2 regions of the Rhodococcus sp. MPR-R1B genome follow, and region 1 is predicted to be linked to the other one. Evidence: riboswitches for the same ligand, from Rfam matches in the RefSeq annotation. Region 1 holds a riboswitch; the other holds the start of a gene.

The links. Region 1 has a riboswitch for S-adenosylmethionine ahead of AC1Q61_RS14000 (putative leader peptide). Riboswitches for the same ligand answer to the same signal wherever they lie in the genome.
Region 2: linked by a shared signal. The riboswitch ahead of AC1Q61_RS24815 (aminotransferase class V-fold PLP-dependent enzyme) and the one ahead of AC1Q61_RS14000 (putative leader peptide) in region 1 are both predicted to bind S-adenosylmethionine.

The regions. Positions count from the first base shown of each region.
Region 1 covers NZ_JBXAFO010000008.1:182,224-189,890, forward strand. Annotated here, with positions in the region: gene AC1Q61_RS13980 (hypothetical protein) at 1-408, opposite strand, end outside; gene AC1Q61_RS13985 (alternate-type signal peptide domain-containing protein) at 416-994, opposite strand; gene AC1Q61_RS13990 (HAD-IIA family hydrolase) at 1,285-2,100, opposite strand; gene AC1Q61_RS13995 (sulfite exporter TauE/SafE family protein) at 2,138-2,905, opposite strand; SAM riboswitch class I at 3,105-3,199, shown strand; gene AC1Q61_RS14000 (putative leader peptide) at 3,207-3,284, shown strand; gene AC1Q61_RS14005 (amino acid ABC transporter permease) at 3,395-4,369, shown strand; gene AC1Q61_RS14010 (amino acid ABC transporter ATP-binding protein) at 4,366-5,151, shown strand; gene AC1Q61_RS14015 (ABC transporter substrate-binding protein) at 5,186-6,157, shown strand; gene AC1Q61_RS14020 (FAD-dependent oxidoreductase) at 6,168-7,277, shown strand; gene AC1Q61_RS14025 (GNAT family N-acetyltransferase) at 7,286-7,667, shown strand, end outside.
Region 2 covers NZ_JBXAFO010000022.1:25,020-32,686, forward strand. Annotated here, with positions in the region: gene AC1Q61_RS24805 (DUF917 domain-containing protein) at 1-787, shown strand, start outside; gene AC1Q61_RS24810 (PucR family transcriptional regulator) at 784-2,319, shown strand; SAM riboswitch class IV at 2,380-2,494, shown strand; gene AC1Q61_RS24815 (aminotransferase class V-fold PLP-dependent enzyme) at 2,548-3,873, shown strand; gene AC1Q61_RS24820 (LLM class oxidoreductase) at 4,084-4,698, shown strand; gene AC1Q61_RS24825 (DNA-binding transcriptional regulator) at 4,677-5,555, opposite strand; gene AC1Q61_RS24830 (alpha/beta hydrolase family protein) at 5,699-6,697, shown strand; gene AC1Q61_RS24835 (saccharopine dehydrogenase family protein) at 6,690-7,667, shown strand, end outside.

The sequences.
Region 1 (7,667 bases):
GGTTCCGGCAACGGGTGAGCCTGTTGATACGTTGTTCGGGCAATCCGTGGTGCTCAACACGGTCGATATCTTGAGGTCGAGAACAGGATTTGTGCTGGTGGCAGTCACGGAAGCCAATCTGAATCTCAGACCGGAAGCGTTGGTTGCCGGGTTCAGGATGGTCAGCGGCATCTGCACGGCGGTTGTAGACGTCATCCCAGTCCCCGCGAACGTGCTCCAGGTGTAGGTACTGGCGGCGTTGGCAGCCGTAGAACCCACCTTGAGTGCGAACGTGCTACCACCGGCGGTCAGTACGTCGTTGCTGATCGGGGCAGCGGACTTCCAAAGCGCGCCGGTGCCTTGCGCTGATGCGAACATCAACACAATCACCGACGCGCCCGCAAGGGCTCCCCAAGCTCTCCCCTTCATCGATCGTTTATGCCGGGATGGCTTGCTGTTGCAGCTTGATGGCGAGGTTCGACAAGTTGACCGACGCGCCCTGAGCCACAAGAAGCTGAACGTCAGCGAAGGTCAAAGTCACCTTCACCGTCACAGGTTTGCCGTTGTCGGCTTCGGTCAGTGGGGATGCGGCCGTGACTACGGTGCCGCCTACGGTCACCACCGTTGTTGCCGTGATGTTGTCTTTGAGTTGATTCGCGGTGGCTCCTGGAGCTGCCGTCGTGCCGGCTGTGATGGTGCTCGTGTCCGCTGCGATAGTTGCAGCGAGTCGATCGCCATCTGCGGTGATCGACGTTGTGCAGTCGAAAGTGAGCACTTCGGTCGGCACAATTCGCCATGCGGTGATATCCGCAATCGGCTTCACCGTGGGGTTCGTGGACTGCCACCCCGTTCCGGATACCGGGGCGCAGGGGGCGAGCTGCAACGTGCCCGCTGTGACAGCGCCGCCGCCGCCGACAACTTCGCTGTCACTCCACATTGCGAGCGAGCCGGCACCGCCGAGGAGGAGGGCACCGGCCGCCGCAGCAGCGATCGCACCCTTGGTCTGCTTCTTCATGAAAATCTCATTTCATGTCTGGGACCCGAAATGGGGCCATTCAGACATGAGTATCAGACACGGCAAACGATTCGTTACCACTTTTCGAAAAATCAATTTTACGACTGGAGTCCAACTGTCACTCGGTGTCGAAATGATCTTTGACCTGCGTCTAACTACTCGTTTGTAAGTTTGGTGCGAATAAAACCGTTGGTTTGTTCAGTTGGACAAAGCGGACGAGTCGGAACCTGGCAAATCTGCTGTTTTTTACCAGTTAATTACCGAGTTTCGGTTTTGTTTTGCAATTTGAATCAATTGTTTGTGTTGCTACGGAATGGATCGGTTGTTGTTCCCACAAGATCGGCGACCGACTCGAGGACGATGGTCGGGCGGTAGGGATAGAGCTCTACCGACGCGCGGGTCGAGATCCCGGTCATCACCAGAATCGTCTGCAGTCCGGCTTCGAGGCCACAGACGATGTCGGTATCCATGCGATCGCCGATCATCAACGTATTGGCGGAATGAGCGCCGATGGACCGCAGGGCTGAGCGCATCATCAAGGCGTTGGGCTTGCCGACGTAGTAGGGATCGCGTCCGGTCGCTTTGGTGATGAGTGCCGCGACCGAGCCGGTGGCCGGCAGCGAGCCGTCTCGCGACGGTCCAGTGGCGTCCGGGTTGGTGGCGATGAACCGCGATCCACGCTCGACCAGGCGAATGGCGGTGGTGATTGCCTCGAAGGAGTACGTTCGCGTCTCGCCGAGGACGACGTAGTCGGGGTCGCTGTCCGTCAGGACGTAACCGATGTCGTGCAGGGCGGTGGTCAGGCCCGATTCGCCGACCACGTAGGCGCTGCCGCCCGGCCGCTGGTTGGCCAGGAACGTCGCGGTTGCGAGCGCTGACGTCCAGATCGACTTCTCCGGGATGTCGAGTCCCGAATTGAGCAGGCGTGCTCGCAGGTCACGCGGGGTGCGGATGGAGTTGTTGGTGAGCACCATGTACGGGATGTCGTTCGACGCCAGCTCTGCCAGGAACGTGTCCGCTCCAGGTATCAAGTGCTCCTCGTGGACGAGAACCCCGTCCATGTCCATGAGGTAGGTCCAACCGGTCTGATCTTCTGTACTGGTCATTACTCCAGTATGTGCGGGTGGCGCCCGATGTGGGCGGTCAAGCGAGAAGGCGCCACAGTCCGATCAGGCCGACGACGACAATCGTGTAGCGCAATGCAGTGGGGGACAGGCGCCGTCCGTAGCGGGCACCGAGAACGCCACCACCGAGTGAGCCGACGGCGATCAAACCGGCTGCTGCCCAATTGATCTGATCGAATGCCAGAGTGATGTACATCCCTGCTGCAACGATGTTGACGAGCAGCGACAGCAGGTTCTTCGCGCCGTTCATGCGCTGGAGGGTTTCCGGGAGGATGGCACCCATCACACCGATGAGAAGGATGCCCTGCGCGGCAGTGAAGTACCCGCCGTAGATGCCGACTGCAAAAGTGCCGGCGGTCAGGAGCATCAGCCTCTTGGTGGACAGCGTCGTTTCTTCGGTGGAACGCTTCTTGGCCCACGCCTGGATGCGTGGTTGGAGGAGGACGAGCGCGAGAGCGAGGACCAGCAGCACCGGAACGATGGTCTCGAACAGTTTCTCGGGTAGATGCATGAGCAACCACGAACCGAGTAGTGCCCCGGCGAGTGACGCCGGAATCTGCCACTTCAGTCGATCCCACTGTCCGGACAGCTCACGTCGGTAGCCCCAGGTACCCGAAACTCCGCCGGCGACGAGCCCGACCGCGTTGGACATGGTTGCGGTCACGGGCGGCATGCCGAAGGCGACCAGCGTCGGGAACGTGATCAGCGTTCCACTGCCGACCACGGCGTTGATCGCGCCCGCGCCGATACCGGCCAACAAGATGAAGAAAGCGTCGAGTCCACTCACTCCGCAGACGGTACGGCAGAGGAAAAGTCAGTCCGGACGGCGGTCCCGGTCTTCATTCGAACGCTCCATTCAACACGCCGAACGCGGCTGCGGACACCGTTGGAATCAATGCGATTTCAACATCGTGGACCCTTCATTTCCCTTGCAGTGCAGGGAAATACAACATTTGACGACTCGACATTTCGGGTCTAGTCTTTGCTCACCATCCAGAGCGACCGAGAGACCTGGCTCGTCGACGTCGCAGCAACCCCCCGAGTGATCGGGAGCGGGTGCTACCGCCAGGACCGATGGAAGGCATCACATGGTTACCACTTCGCACGCTGCGCACAAGCGACGTCACATCGATCTGTGCCGCACCGCTTCGTGTCACTGTCGATGACCGAACTCTCGTCGTCTTCGCAACTCGAGCGCACCAACTCGAGGACACAGCTGCGTTCCCATTTCCCCGAAAGGTCTATTCGTGATGTCCACTCCGTCAGGTAGCGCGCCGTGAGCGCGCCCACCGATGTCCGCCCCGAAAAGTCGGTGTCCGAGTCGCAACTTCCCGACTCGGAGCTTGTCGTCGCTCGCACCTGGCACCCGCTGCGCTGGGTGATCAGTGCGGTCGTGCTGGTCCTGCTTGCTCAGTTCATCCACGGACTCGTCGTCAACCCCGGCTGGGACTGGCCGACCTTCGCGCAGTACTTCACCGCGAAATCAGTGCTCGCCGCGCTGTGGATGACGATCAAACTGACGCTGTGGGGGACGATCCTCGGATTCGGTCTCGGTGTTTTCCTGGCACTCGGTCGGTTGTCGAAAAACCCGGTCCTGCAGGTGATCGCTTGGACCTACATCTGGGCCTTCCGCTCGATTCCACTCATCGTGCAGCTGCTCTTCTGGTTCAACATCACATACCTGTACCAGACGCTTTCTCTCGGAATACCTTTCGGTCCCGAGTTCTTCACCTTCCAGGTCAGCGGTGTGATCGGCGGATTCACCGCAGCAGTCATCGGTTTGGCGCTGCACCAGGCTGCATACTCGGCCGAGATCATTCGCTCCGGAATCATCTCGGTGGATCACGGTCAGATCGAAGCTGCTCACTCGCTCGGCATTCCGCGCAGTCGCCAGTTCTTCAAGATCGTTCTCCCGCAGGCAATGCGGGCGATCCTCCCCAACGCCGCCAACGAGGTCATCGGACTCTTCAAGGGAACGTCGATCGTCTCCACCATGGCAATCGCCGAACTGTTCTACCAGGTGCAGGTCATCTTCGGACGCAACGGACGAGTCGTGCCCCTGCTGATGGTCGCCACGATCTGGTACATCATCCTCACGACGTTGCTCTCGATCGGTCAGTACTACGTGGAGCGCCACTATGCACGAGGATCCGCCCGTGCTCTTCCGTTGACTCCGGTACAGAAGGCGCGCAAGAAGTTCGAAGAGATTCGCGATGCGCGTCTCGATATTCCGCGAGGTGCGACCCGATGACCGCAGAACTGGCCGAAGAGACGGTGTATGCCGTCGAAGCGCGCGGAATTCACAAGTCCTTCGGCACGCTGGAAGTACTTGCCGGCGTTGATCTCCTGGTCCGCAAGGGCGAAGTGACCGTCATTCTCGGTCCGTCGGGTTCCGGTAAGTCCACCTTGCTGCGCACCCTCAATCACCTCGAGAAGGTCGACCGCGGGACCGTACGGATCGACGGAGAACTGATCGGATACCGGCGCAAGGGAAATCGGCTCCACGAACTGCGTGACCGCGAGATCCTGAAACAGCGTTCGCACATCGGATTCGTGTTCCAGAACTTCAACCTGTTTCCGCACCTGACCGCGTTGGAAAACGTGGTGGAAGCGCCGCTCTCGGCCCAGAAGCGTGATCGTGACGAGGTGTACCGCGAGGCCCGCGCACTGCTCGAGCGAGTGGGAGTGGGGGACAAGGCGGACGAGTATCCCCGCCAACTCTCCGGTGGCCAGCAACAGCGCGTCGCGATAGCGCGAGCGCTGGCACTGCGGCCGGCGGTCATTCTCTTCGACGAGCCGACGTCGGCGCTCGACCCGGAACTGGTGGGCGAGGTTCTCGAAGTCCTCGCTCAGCTGGCCCGTGACGGCGCCACCTTGGTGATCGTCACACACGAGGTCGGATTTGCTCGGGAAGTGGCGGACACTGCGGTCTTCATGGACGGCGGCGTCATCGTCGAACAGGGCCCGCCTTCGCAGGTGATCGACAATCCGGTCCACGAACGGACCAAAGCCTTTCTCTCCCGCGTCCTCTGACGCGACCCAGACTCATTCCCGGAAGGAAAAATTGATGTTCTCCACATCCCGTCGCGCGACTTTTCTGATCTCGGCGCTTGCCACCGTCGGATTGCTCAGCGCTGCATGCAGCAGCGCGGACGCCGAGTCCGACGGCGCCCAGGTCACCGCTGCTGCGGGTTACAACCTCACGGCCGATCAGAACCGCATCACCACCGACAAGGTGGATTCCATCGCCGCCGAGCTACCTCAGGACATCCGCGATCGTGGCACGCTGCGCGTCACCGGTAGTGCCGGTTCCGCTCCGCCGCTCCGTTTCTACGCCGACGACGACACCACCCTCATCGGTTCCGAGACCGACTTCGCCTATCTGATCGGTGACGTTCTCGGCTTGAAGGTCGACCTGCAGACAGCAGATTGGGCACAGAACTTCGTCCGGATCGACTCCGGTGAGGCCGACGCCTTCCTCTCCAATGTGACTGTCACAGAAGAGCGTAAGGAGAAGTACGACTTCGCGACCTACCGTCTCGACACCCTCGCCTTCGAAGCCAAGAAGGGTGCCGGAATCTCCATCAAGGAACCCAAGGACGTCGCGGGCAAGAAGATCGCCGTCTCCTCGGGCACCAATCAGGAAGCGCTGCTGGTCAAGTGGAGTGAGCAGAACGTCGCGGCCGGCCTGGCGCCTACCGACATCTCTTACTACCAGAACACCACCGACTACTACCTCCCGCTGCAGTCCGGCCGGATCGACGCCTACTTCGGCCCGAACCCGTCGTCGCAGTTCCACGCCAAGCAGTCGGGGGAGACCGAGGTTGTCGGTGAGTTCTCCGGGGCCGGCGACACCCTGCAGGGGCAGATCGCGGTGCTGGTGAAGAAGGACAACGGCCTGATCAAGGCGATCAACGACGCGATCAACCACACGATCGAGAACGGCACGTACCAGCAGATCCTCGAGCGCTGGAACATCACCAGCGAAGCCGTCGACACATCCCTGATCAACCCGCCCGGCCTTCCGAAGACCAAGTGAGCTCTCGTCCATGAGTGAGATTCTCGATGTGATCGTCATCGGCGGAGGACTCGTCGGGTCCTCCGCCGCATGGCGGCTCGCGGCACGCGGACGTAGCGTAGTTCAGCTGGAACAGTTCGGGCCGAGTCACAAGCACGGTGCGTCGCACGGTACTTCGCGTATCTATCGGCAGGCGTACGACAATCACCTGTACACAGGTTTGGCGGCCGGCGCGCTGCCGCTGTGGCGGGAGTTGGAGACCACGACGGACGTCGGGTTCCTGGAACTCACCGGTGCCGTTGATCACGGCCTGCCGCAGGCAGTGCAGTCCAAGGCGAAGATACTTCGCGAGGCGGGCATCAAGGGTGAGATCCTCACTCCTGCCGAGGCGTCCGCCCGTTGGCCGGGGCTGCGATTCGACACCACGGTGCTCCATCATCCCGACGCAGGCCGGTTGCACGCGGACCGCGCCGTGACCGCTCTGAAGGCAGGAGCGGTGTTTGCGGGCGCCGAGGTCCGTCACGATGTTCGGGTGTTGGCACTCGCGCGGGCGTCCTACGGCGTGGACGTGGTGACGGACAGTGGAACGCTCGCAGCTCGTCAGGCCGTGATCGCGGCCGGTGCGTGGACTGCAGATCTGATCGCAGACAGCGGTCTCGGCTCCGAGATCGTATTGCCGACACTGCGCACGACACAGGAACAACCAGCACACTTCGCACCGCTCGATCCCGGAGTCGAGTGGCCGAGTTTCGTTCACCACACCGGCGCAGAATTGGAGACCGCGGGGATCTACGGGCTCGGTTCCGAGGACGGGATCAAGATCGGCGAACACGCGACCGGGCCGGTGGTGACTCCGCAGACCCGTGACTACACCCCTGACGTCGACGGAGAGCGGCGATTGGCCCAGTACGCCGAGTCGTGGTTGCCCGGCGTCGATTCCACCCGTGTCGAGTCGATCACGTGCCTGTACACGAGCACGCCGGACAGTAACTTCGTCATCGACCGAGTCGGCGCCGTCACGGTGGCGGCGGGATTCTCGGGGCACGGGTTCAAGTTCGGTCCGGCCTTGGGTGAACTTGTGGCGGACCTCGTCGACGGAACCACCCTCGCTCCGGAAGTTTTCAGGCTGGGGGAGCGTTGACCAGATTCATGGAGGAAAGTGTTGTGGCACTGGAGCTCGGTACTCGACAGCTTGAGGGTGTCGGAGCGGTAGAGGTCTATTCGGTATCGCAGGACGATCCCTTGGCAGCTCCACTGATCGCGGAGTTGGCACTCGAATACAGTTCGCGTTACGGCGGGACTCGCGAAGCGATGCTCGATGATCTCACGACGTATCCGGCAGAAGAATTTGCCTACCCGCAGGGTGCGCTTCTGGTGCTCACCCACGACGGTCTGCCGATCGCCGGTGGTGCGTTTCGTCAATTCGATTCCACCACTGCCGAACTGAAGAGAATCTGGACGTCGGTCGACTATCGGAAGCGCGGCCTCGGCAAGGCCGTCGTTCGCGAGTTGGAACGAGAGATCGAACTTC
Region 2 (7,667 bases), on a different contig from region 1:
CTGGACCGGGAAGCGTCCGACCGCGGTGATGACTTTCGAAGGCGGTGGACTCAACGCTCTCTCCGGAATTGCGGCGGCGTTGGCGTTGGGAATTCCCGTGGTCGACGCGGACCTGCTGGGTCGAGCGATGCCGCGGCTCGATCACTTCTCTCTCGCCGCAGCCGGGTTGGAATTGTGCCCGGTCACACTCGCCCAGCCCGGCGGCCTCATTACCGTCGTCGACGGAGTGGATGTGCTCGGCGCCGAGGTAGCAGTGCGGTCGTTGATCGGGAGAACCAGCGGTTGGGGCGCTCTGGCGATCGCGTCGATCGATGCGCGGACGGTGCAGGAGGCGTGCATTCCGGGAACTCTCTCCCGAGCACACGAACTGGGTCAGCACATCGGGGCCCTGGGCAGTTGGCAGGAGATCGCGGAGAGCTCCGGGGCCCTGGTAATGGGGACTGGCCGGGTGCGTGCGGTCCGTCGTAGTCGTCCGGACACCGGCGATCGTCGGGGCAGCGTGATTCTCGAACACGATTCCGCGGTGATACGAGTCGAATTCGAGAGTGAGTTCCTGACCGTCGCGTTGGACGGCGAGATGATTGCAACGTGCCCGGACATCGTGACGTTGCTCGACGTGCGGACCGGCGCCTTCGTCTCGTGTGAATCCGTGCACCAGGGGCACGATGTGGCCGTGTTGGTTCTTCCCGGTCCACAGTGGTGGGCGGAAGAAGTGGGCAGATTGAAAGTTGTCGGCCCGCGGGCATTCGGGATCGACCACGACGCAGTGCTGATGGAGGCGCGATGAGCGCGAGTGTTTCGGCGTTGCTGAACAACCCGGCCTTTGTCGGGCTGTATCGACTGGCCGGGGAGGGTGATCCCGTCGTGACGACAGTGGGAGCACTCACCGGGGAATCGGCACAGTCGGCCGAGGCCGTGTCGGATGCGGCGAGTTCAGGATCAGTTCTGGTGATTCTCGATCGAATCGACATCGGGGAGTGGAGATTCGACGCTCTCCTTCGGCGCACAGCGGCGACCGGCTGCCAGGTGGTCGCTGTGCACAGCACTGCGGCGGAGGATGCGAATCTCTCGTTGCTTGCCGATCGGCTCGGACTGGTGGTGCTCGGAGTATCCGACCCGTGGCAGTTCAGCGTGGATCTTCGTGATCTTCTCTCGAATTCGCGGGCGGTGATGGCCGACGCAGTACTGCGGGCGACACACGCGGGCCAACGAGCCGGAGGAAGCGTCGAGAATCTTCTGTCGGTGCTACTGAACACCTTTCAGCGTTCATTCTTTCTCCTGGACACGTCCGGACGTCCGATGACCGGCGCCGACCTGTTGTCAGACGCTGATCGAGCAGCTGCCGGTATGTTGTCGGGTCGCGGGGCGCCCACCACGGTCGAATTGGACTCCGGCGGGGTCCTGATTGCGTGCCCGGTGATGTCCGGCGCAGCCCGAGAGCCCTGGCTGGCGGTGCTGCTCCCGGTGCGTCAAAGCGTCGAAGAGGCTTCTCTCTCAGTGGTTCTCGACGTGGCCTCGTTGGCTGCCGGGCACCGACTGGCCGTTGCGCGCATGGTCGACGAGCGTGAAGCGCGCCGGCGTAGCGCGTTGCTCGGTGAACTGATCGACACGTCAGCAGACGCCACACCCGGACTGCTCCGGCGCGCACTCGACGCGGGTTGGATGCTGGACGGATGGCACATCGGCATCAAAGTCCTGGCGGTCGGTGAGGTCGACCTGGTGGCAAGACGCAGCGAGGTTGCAGATGCTCTCGCCGCCGAGGGAATCGACGCCAATGTCGTGGAACAGGCTGACGGCTGGGCGGCGTGGACGACTCTGCCAGGCGAGCCGCGACCGGAGGCGATCACCAGGATCGCCGAGTGCATCCGTGCAGCTCAGGCGAGGTTGGAACCCACGATGGAGACCTGGGTAGGTGTGGGACGCGCACACGACGGTCCGGCTGGAATCGGTTCGTCCCTGTCGGAGGCCGGGGATGCCGCTCGGCTCGCCGGTTCCCGATCTCAAACAGGTCGATTCCTGCACGTGGACCGCCTCGGGCTGGCGCAGTTGCTGCTGGCGTGGACGCGAACCGACACCTTCCAGCCTGCGGCTGCGGCATTGCTCGCACCGCTACGCGATTCCAATGGAGAGTTGCTCGAGACTCTGTCGACGTACCTCGACGAAGAATCGTCTCTGGCTCACACCGCAACCCGAATGGGCTTGCACCGCAACACGGTATCGAGTCGGATCGATAGAATTCAGCGCCTTCTCTCGGTCGATCTGGCCGATCCGGAAACCAGGCTTGCGCTCCACCTCGCCTGCCGGACGATCGCGCCGTGACGACGGTCTTCGCAGCTTCGTCTTGACAAGCGCGGGAGGTTCCTGCCATCCTCGTTGCCAGGTCACGAGTACCAGTGTTCAGCCCCGGCTTGCTGGTCGGCAACCCTCCTCCGCGGTGGGGTGCTCCGGGTGACGACCCGGCTGCGTTCGAAAACGAATGCGGCAAGCGCGGACTCTTCCGGGGCCATCTCCCGACGAACGAGTCCTTGAACGTGAGGATTGTCTTCGATGACTGCTGTATTGAGTGCCGACACCTGCTACACCACCGCGATTGCCAAGGTTTCGGGTGCCGACCTGCAGGTTCCATTGGTTCAGGGCGGCGAATGCTCCTACGCCAACTTCGACTACGCGGCCAGCGCGCCGGCATTGGCCCAGGTCACCGACCGTATCGCCGAATTGTTGCCCACGTACGCCAGCGTCCACCGCGGTGCCGGCTACGCGTCCCGGATCTCCACGCTCACCTACGAGAACGCTCGTGAATCCGTTGCTCGTTTCGTGAACTGTGCCGACGATCAGGTTGTCGTCTTCACCCGGAACACCACCGATTCGCTGAACCTGCTTGCGCAGTGCGTCCCCGGCAGCACCGTCGTCCTCGACGTCGAGCATCACGCAAACCTGTTGCCGTGGAACGACGCTCGTATCGTCACCGCCGCAGACACCATCGAAGAAACGATCGAGCGTCTGATCGGTGAACTGTGCACCAAGCCTGCCGCGCTGCTCGCAATCACCGGGGCCTCCAACGTGACCGGTGAGATCCTGCCGATTGCACGTTTGGCTGACATCGCTCACCGTTGCGGCGCACGTATCCTCGTCGACGCTGCTCAGTTGGCTCCCCACCGTCGCATCGACCTGCAGGAATGCGGCGTCGACTACGTAGCGTTCTCGGGCCACAAGCTGTACGCGCCCTTCGGCGCCGGCGTTCTCGTCGGCCGCCGTGACTGGCTCGACGAAGCTCAGCCGTACCTCGCCGGCGGCGGCGCCGTGCGTGAGGTGACCATCGAATCCACCGAGTGGGCTTGCGCGCCCGCACGCCACGAGGCGGGTTCCCCCAACGTGCTCGGTGCGGCAGCCATCGCGACCGCCTGCGAAACCCTGCACGCCCTGGACTTCGACGTGATCGCCGAGCATGAGAAGGCGCTCACCGCCCAGCTCACTGACGGCTTGTCCGCCATCGAGGGCGTCTCACTCGTGCGACTGTGGAACGACGCTCCCGACGCCGTCGGAATCGTCACCTTCACCGTCGACGGATTCGAAGCGGGCGAGATCGCCGCATTCCTCTCCGCCGAGCACGGCATCGGAGTTCGCGACGGTCGCTTCTGCGCACATCCGGTTCTCGCGCGCCTCGGCCTCTCCGGCGGTGCAGTTCGCGCCAGCCTCGGCCTCGGTAGCAGCTCGGACGACGTGACGCGGTTGGTCGACGCCGTGAACATCCTGGTTTCGAATCAGCGTGATTGGAAGTACGCGAAGACGGCAGGTGCGTGGAACCCTGTGCCCGAGACCCGCCCCTTCCTCGGAGCCGCAGACGACAATGCCGGCGCAGCCGAGTGCGTCTGAGCTGAGCTCGGTCCCCGAAAACTCGAACGGACAACTAGCATGGCAGCCATGGCACCAGCGGATTTTCCCGCCACCCCTTCGAGAGTGAGCATCACTCTCGGTCAGTGGTGCCGTCGCCATGTCGATCTGTGCCGCACCTCTTCAGGAATGTGTTCGAGCTGACGATTCGTCTCGCTCATCCCATACTTTTCTGATTTTCGGAGGTCTCACATGTCTTCACTCGCTTCGCATTCTCTGCACGTAGCGGTCGAGTTGACCGGATCCGGTCACCATCCGGCCGCTGAGGGCGCACCCGGCAACCTGCCCATCATCGGCGGCGACTACTGGGTGGACCTCACCGAGGGTGAAAAGGCTCTCGATTTGGCTTCATTCCCTACCAATGTGGTTCGGATTCGCGCTGCGGATCTGCGTGAGGCACAGCTCGAACGCGCACGGATACGCGCTGCCGTCGCCGAAGAAGGACGCGATCCCGACAGCGTCGCAGTGCTGGTCGATCTCGAGATTCTGATCGCGCCGGAGGCTCGCTCCGCTCGTAAGGAGCTTGCGCAGTTGGACAGCGCGTTGACCTCGCCGCGGGTTCCCGTTTCGCTTCATTACGTCGGAACGCCTTCCGGTCTCGGCAGTTTGATCGCCGATATCCGAGCTGCGGAGGTCGCCGACGGCGTTACGTTGCTGCCTCTCGCATTGCCTCGAACGCTCGAGCATCTGGTGGACAGCACCATTCCGTGGCTTCAGGATCGCGGACTTGTCACACCGTCCACCGCAGTCGACGAGGTTCTCGGGCGTTTCGGACTGCCGCCCCGTCAGCGCACGCTTGCATCCTGATCGTCACCGATTGCATCTGCGTACAGGTGGAACAGCGACGGTAATTCGTCGGCACCGTCCACCTGTGCCAGAAGCGTCCAGCACTGCGCAGTGATCGACCGAGCCCTCGTGCCGATCCAGTTGGTGGGCAGTAGTTCCGGCGGCAACAGCGGATCCGGTTCCATGGCTCGCGTGAATTCCGCCGCGAGTTCGATGGTCATCGTGACAGCATCGGTACCCGGACTGTTCTGCAGTTTGTGCAGGCGTGCGGTCGCTATGTCGAGTAGCCGTTCGTATCCGTCAGCGATCTGGTCCAGTGGCCACAACTGCGCGGCAATCTTCACGGGGTCTTCGAGAGTGCCCACTTTCAGATCTCGAGTGGTGAGAGAAGACAGGTGCTGTTCGACGTCGAGTTCGGCGGCCGCATCGCGAATATACGGTTCCCAGGCGTGCGGCGAGACGTACAGACCGCCCTGGACGAGCGCGCCGCCGAGGTAAACGACCTTGGTGCGCAGCGCATCTCGCCCTTTCCGTGACGACTCCGGAATTGCGAATCCGGCCAGGTGCCAGTACCCGTCCCACGGCGTCACAGTGTCGCGGTCTTGTCGATAGGCCAGCCGAACGAATTCGACGTCGGGTTCCATCTCGCGCAGGGCTTTCGGCGTTGCTCGTAGCGTGGCCTGCCGCCCGCGACCTTCCTGAGTGAACTTCCCCTCGGTGACCAACCGCTTGATGCACAGCCGAACCTGTTGATCAGTTTTGCCGAGGGCGTCGGCGGTGGCATAGAGGGTGTGCCCGTCGACAGTTCCGTCCGTGCGCAGTAGTCCCTCGATCAAGATCCTCGTGGGTACATCGACGTCCCTGTCGGTCATCGCCATGTCCTTTCCTCGCTTCTCGACATCTTCGCCCACAACTGTACTATCGAATGCAATACGATCGTTTCAAATTCGTACGTTAGGGCGGGAAGATGGCAGCGGAATCGATGAGCGAGGGCAAGAGTAAGCCTCGTTTACGCAGGTGGATGGTTACTTCCCTGGCGGTGGTCGTTGTTCTGATCGCGACTCTGGTGGGCTGGACGCTGTACCAGAACACCTATGACATCCGTGAGGAAAAAGTGACGATCACCGGGGGATCGGTGCCGCTCCAGGGAGTCCTTGCACTGCCCGAACACGGTGACGGTCCCTTCGGGCTCGTGGTTTTCGTCCACGGAGACGGCCCGGTCGATGCAACACATGAGACGTTCTATCGACCGGTGTGGGAGGCGTTCGCAAAGGCGGGGTACGCGTCACTCTCCTGGGACAAGCCGGGGGTGAATGGGGCACCGGGCAATTGGCTCGACCAGAGCATGGACGATCGCGCGGCAGAAACGGAAGCGGCAATCGAGTGGGCGCGGGGACGTTCGGATATCGATCCGTCTCGGATCGGTCTGTGGGGTGCAAGCCAGGCAGGGTGGGTGATGCCCAAGGTGGTGAACCTCGACCCGGACGTAGCGTTCGTCATTGCCGTGGGTCCCGCGATCAACTGGCTCCAACAAGGCGAATTCAATACCCTAGCCGAACTTTCCGAGAGAAATGCGTCGGCCGACGAGTTCGAGAAAGCGCGGGTCGATCGTGCGAAGAACTTGGATCAGTTGGCCCGTGATGCATCGTTCGACGATCTCGTGGCCTCCGGCGAGGCCGACGGTCTCACCGAAGACCGGTGGAACTTCATCCGAAAGAACTACCTCTCGGATGCGCGAGCCGATCTCGAAACCGTGAAGGTTCCGGTGCTCTTGATCATCGGCGGACAAGACGTCAACGTCGACGTGGCTGATACCGAAAGGGTGTATCGCGAATTGTTGGACACTCCAGGGCAATTGGTGGTCAAGAAGTACCCCGACGCTACGCATTCGATCGTGGACAAGGATCTCGAAGACTCGGAAGTGAGGTCCGCTCTGGTGGCCGTCCTTGCTCCCCGTTCGATCTTCGCTCCCGGCTATCTAGCGGATCAGACTGCATTTTTGGAGGGAATTCATGGCTGACGGAATCACGGTTGTCGCACTGGGTGGTGCCGGTGCCATGGGCTCGGCAGCAGTTCGTCTGGCCGCAACATTGCCGGGAATCAGCAAGGTAGTAGTCGCGGATCGCGATATCGATGCTGCGAAGCGTCTTTCAGTTGAACTGGCGCAGGCGTCAGCGGAAGTCGAGGCGCGCCGCATCGACGTCACGGACGGTCGCACGCTACGTGAATTGCTTGACGGCGCAGACGTGGTCGTCAATACGGTCGGACCGTTTTTCCGTTTCGGCGTCGGCATTCTCCAGGCAGCGATCGGGACCGGGACTCACTATCTCGACATCTGCGACGACTGGGAGCCGGCCGTCGACATGCTGGAATTGGACTGTGCCGCGAGGGGAGCCGGAATCTGTGCGGTAGTCGGCATGGGCGCAAGTCCCGGGATGAGTAACCTCCTGGCCGCGATGGCAGTCTCGCGATTGGACGTGGTCGACGATCTGTATACAGCCTGGCCGGTTGATGTCGAGGGCGAGGACGAGTCGGTGGACACATTGAGTGCAGCCGCCGTTCACTGGATGCAGCAGATCAGCGGCCAGGTTCCGGTGGTTCGTGCGGGGCGAATCGTCAACGAAGAACCGTTGCGTTCCATCGCACTCGAACTGCCCGGCGGACGTCGGGGGAACGCTTACGTGGTCGGGCATCCGGAGCCGGTGATGTTTCATCGGACCATCAATCCTGCGGGGCATTCGGCAAATCTGATGGTCATCACACCGGAAACCGTGGCGTTTCTCGACGTTCTCCGCGCCGACATCGACAAGGGGAGAATCGATCTCGACTCGGCCGCCGAAGAATTGGGCAAGCCTTCGCTCGGACGGATGATCCGTGCTGCGCCTCGAATGCTCACGCGCGCCGGCCACGGATCCCTGCCGTTGTTCTTCGCCTCGGCGACAGGAATGTTCGACGGAAGAGCGATGCGCGTCGTGGCCCGGATTGCCGAC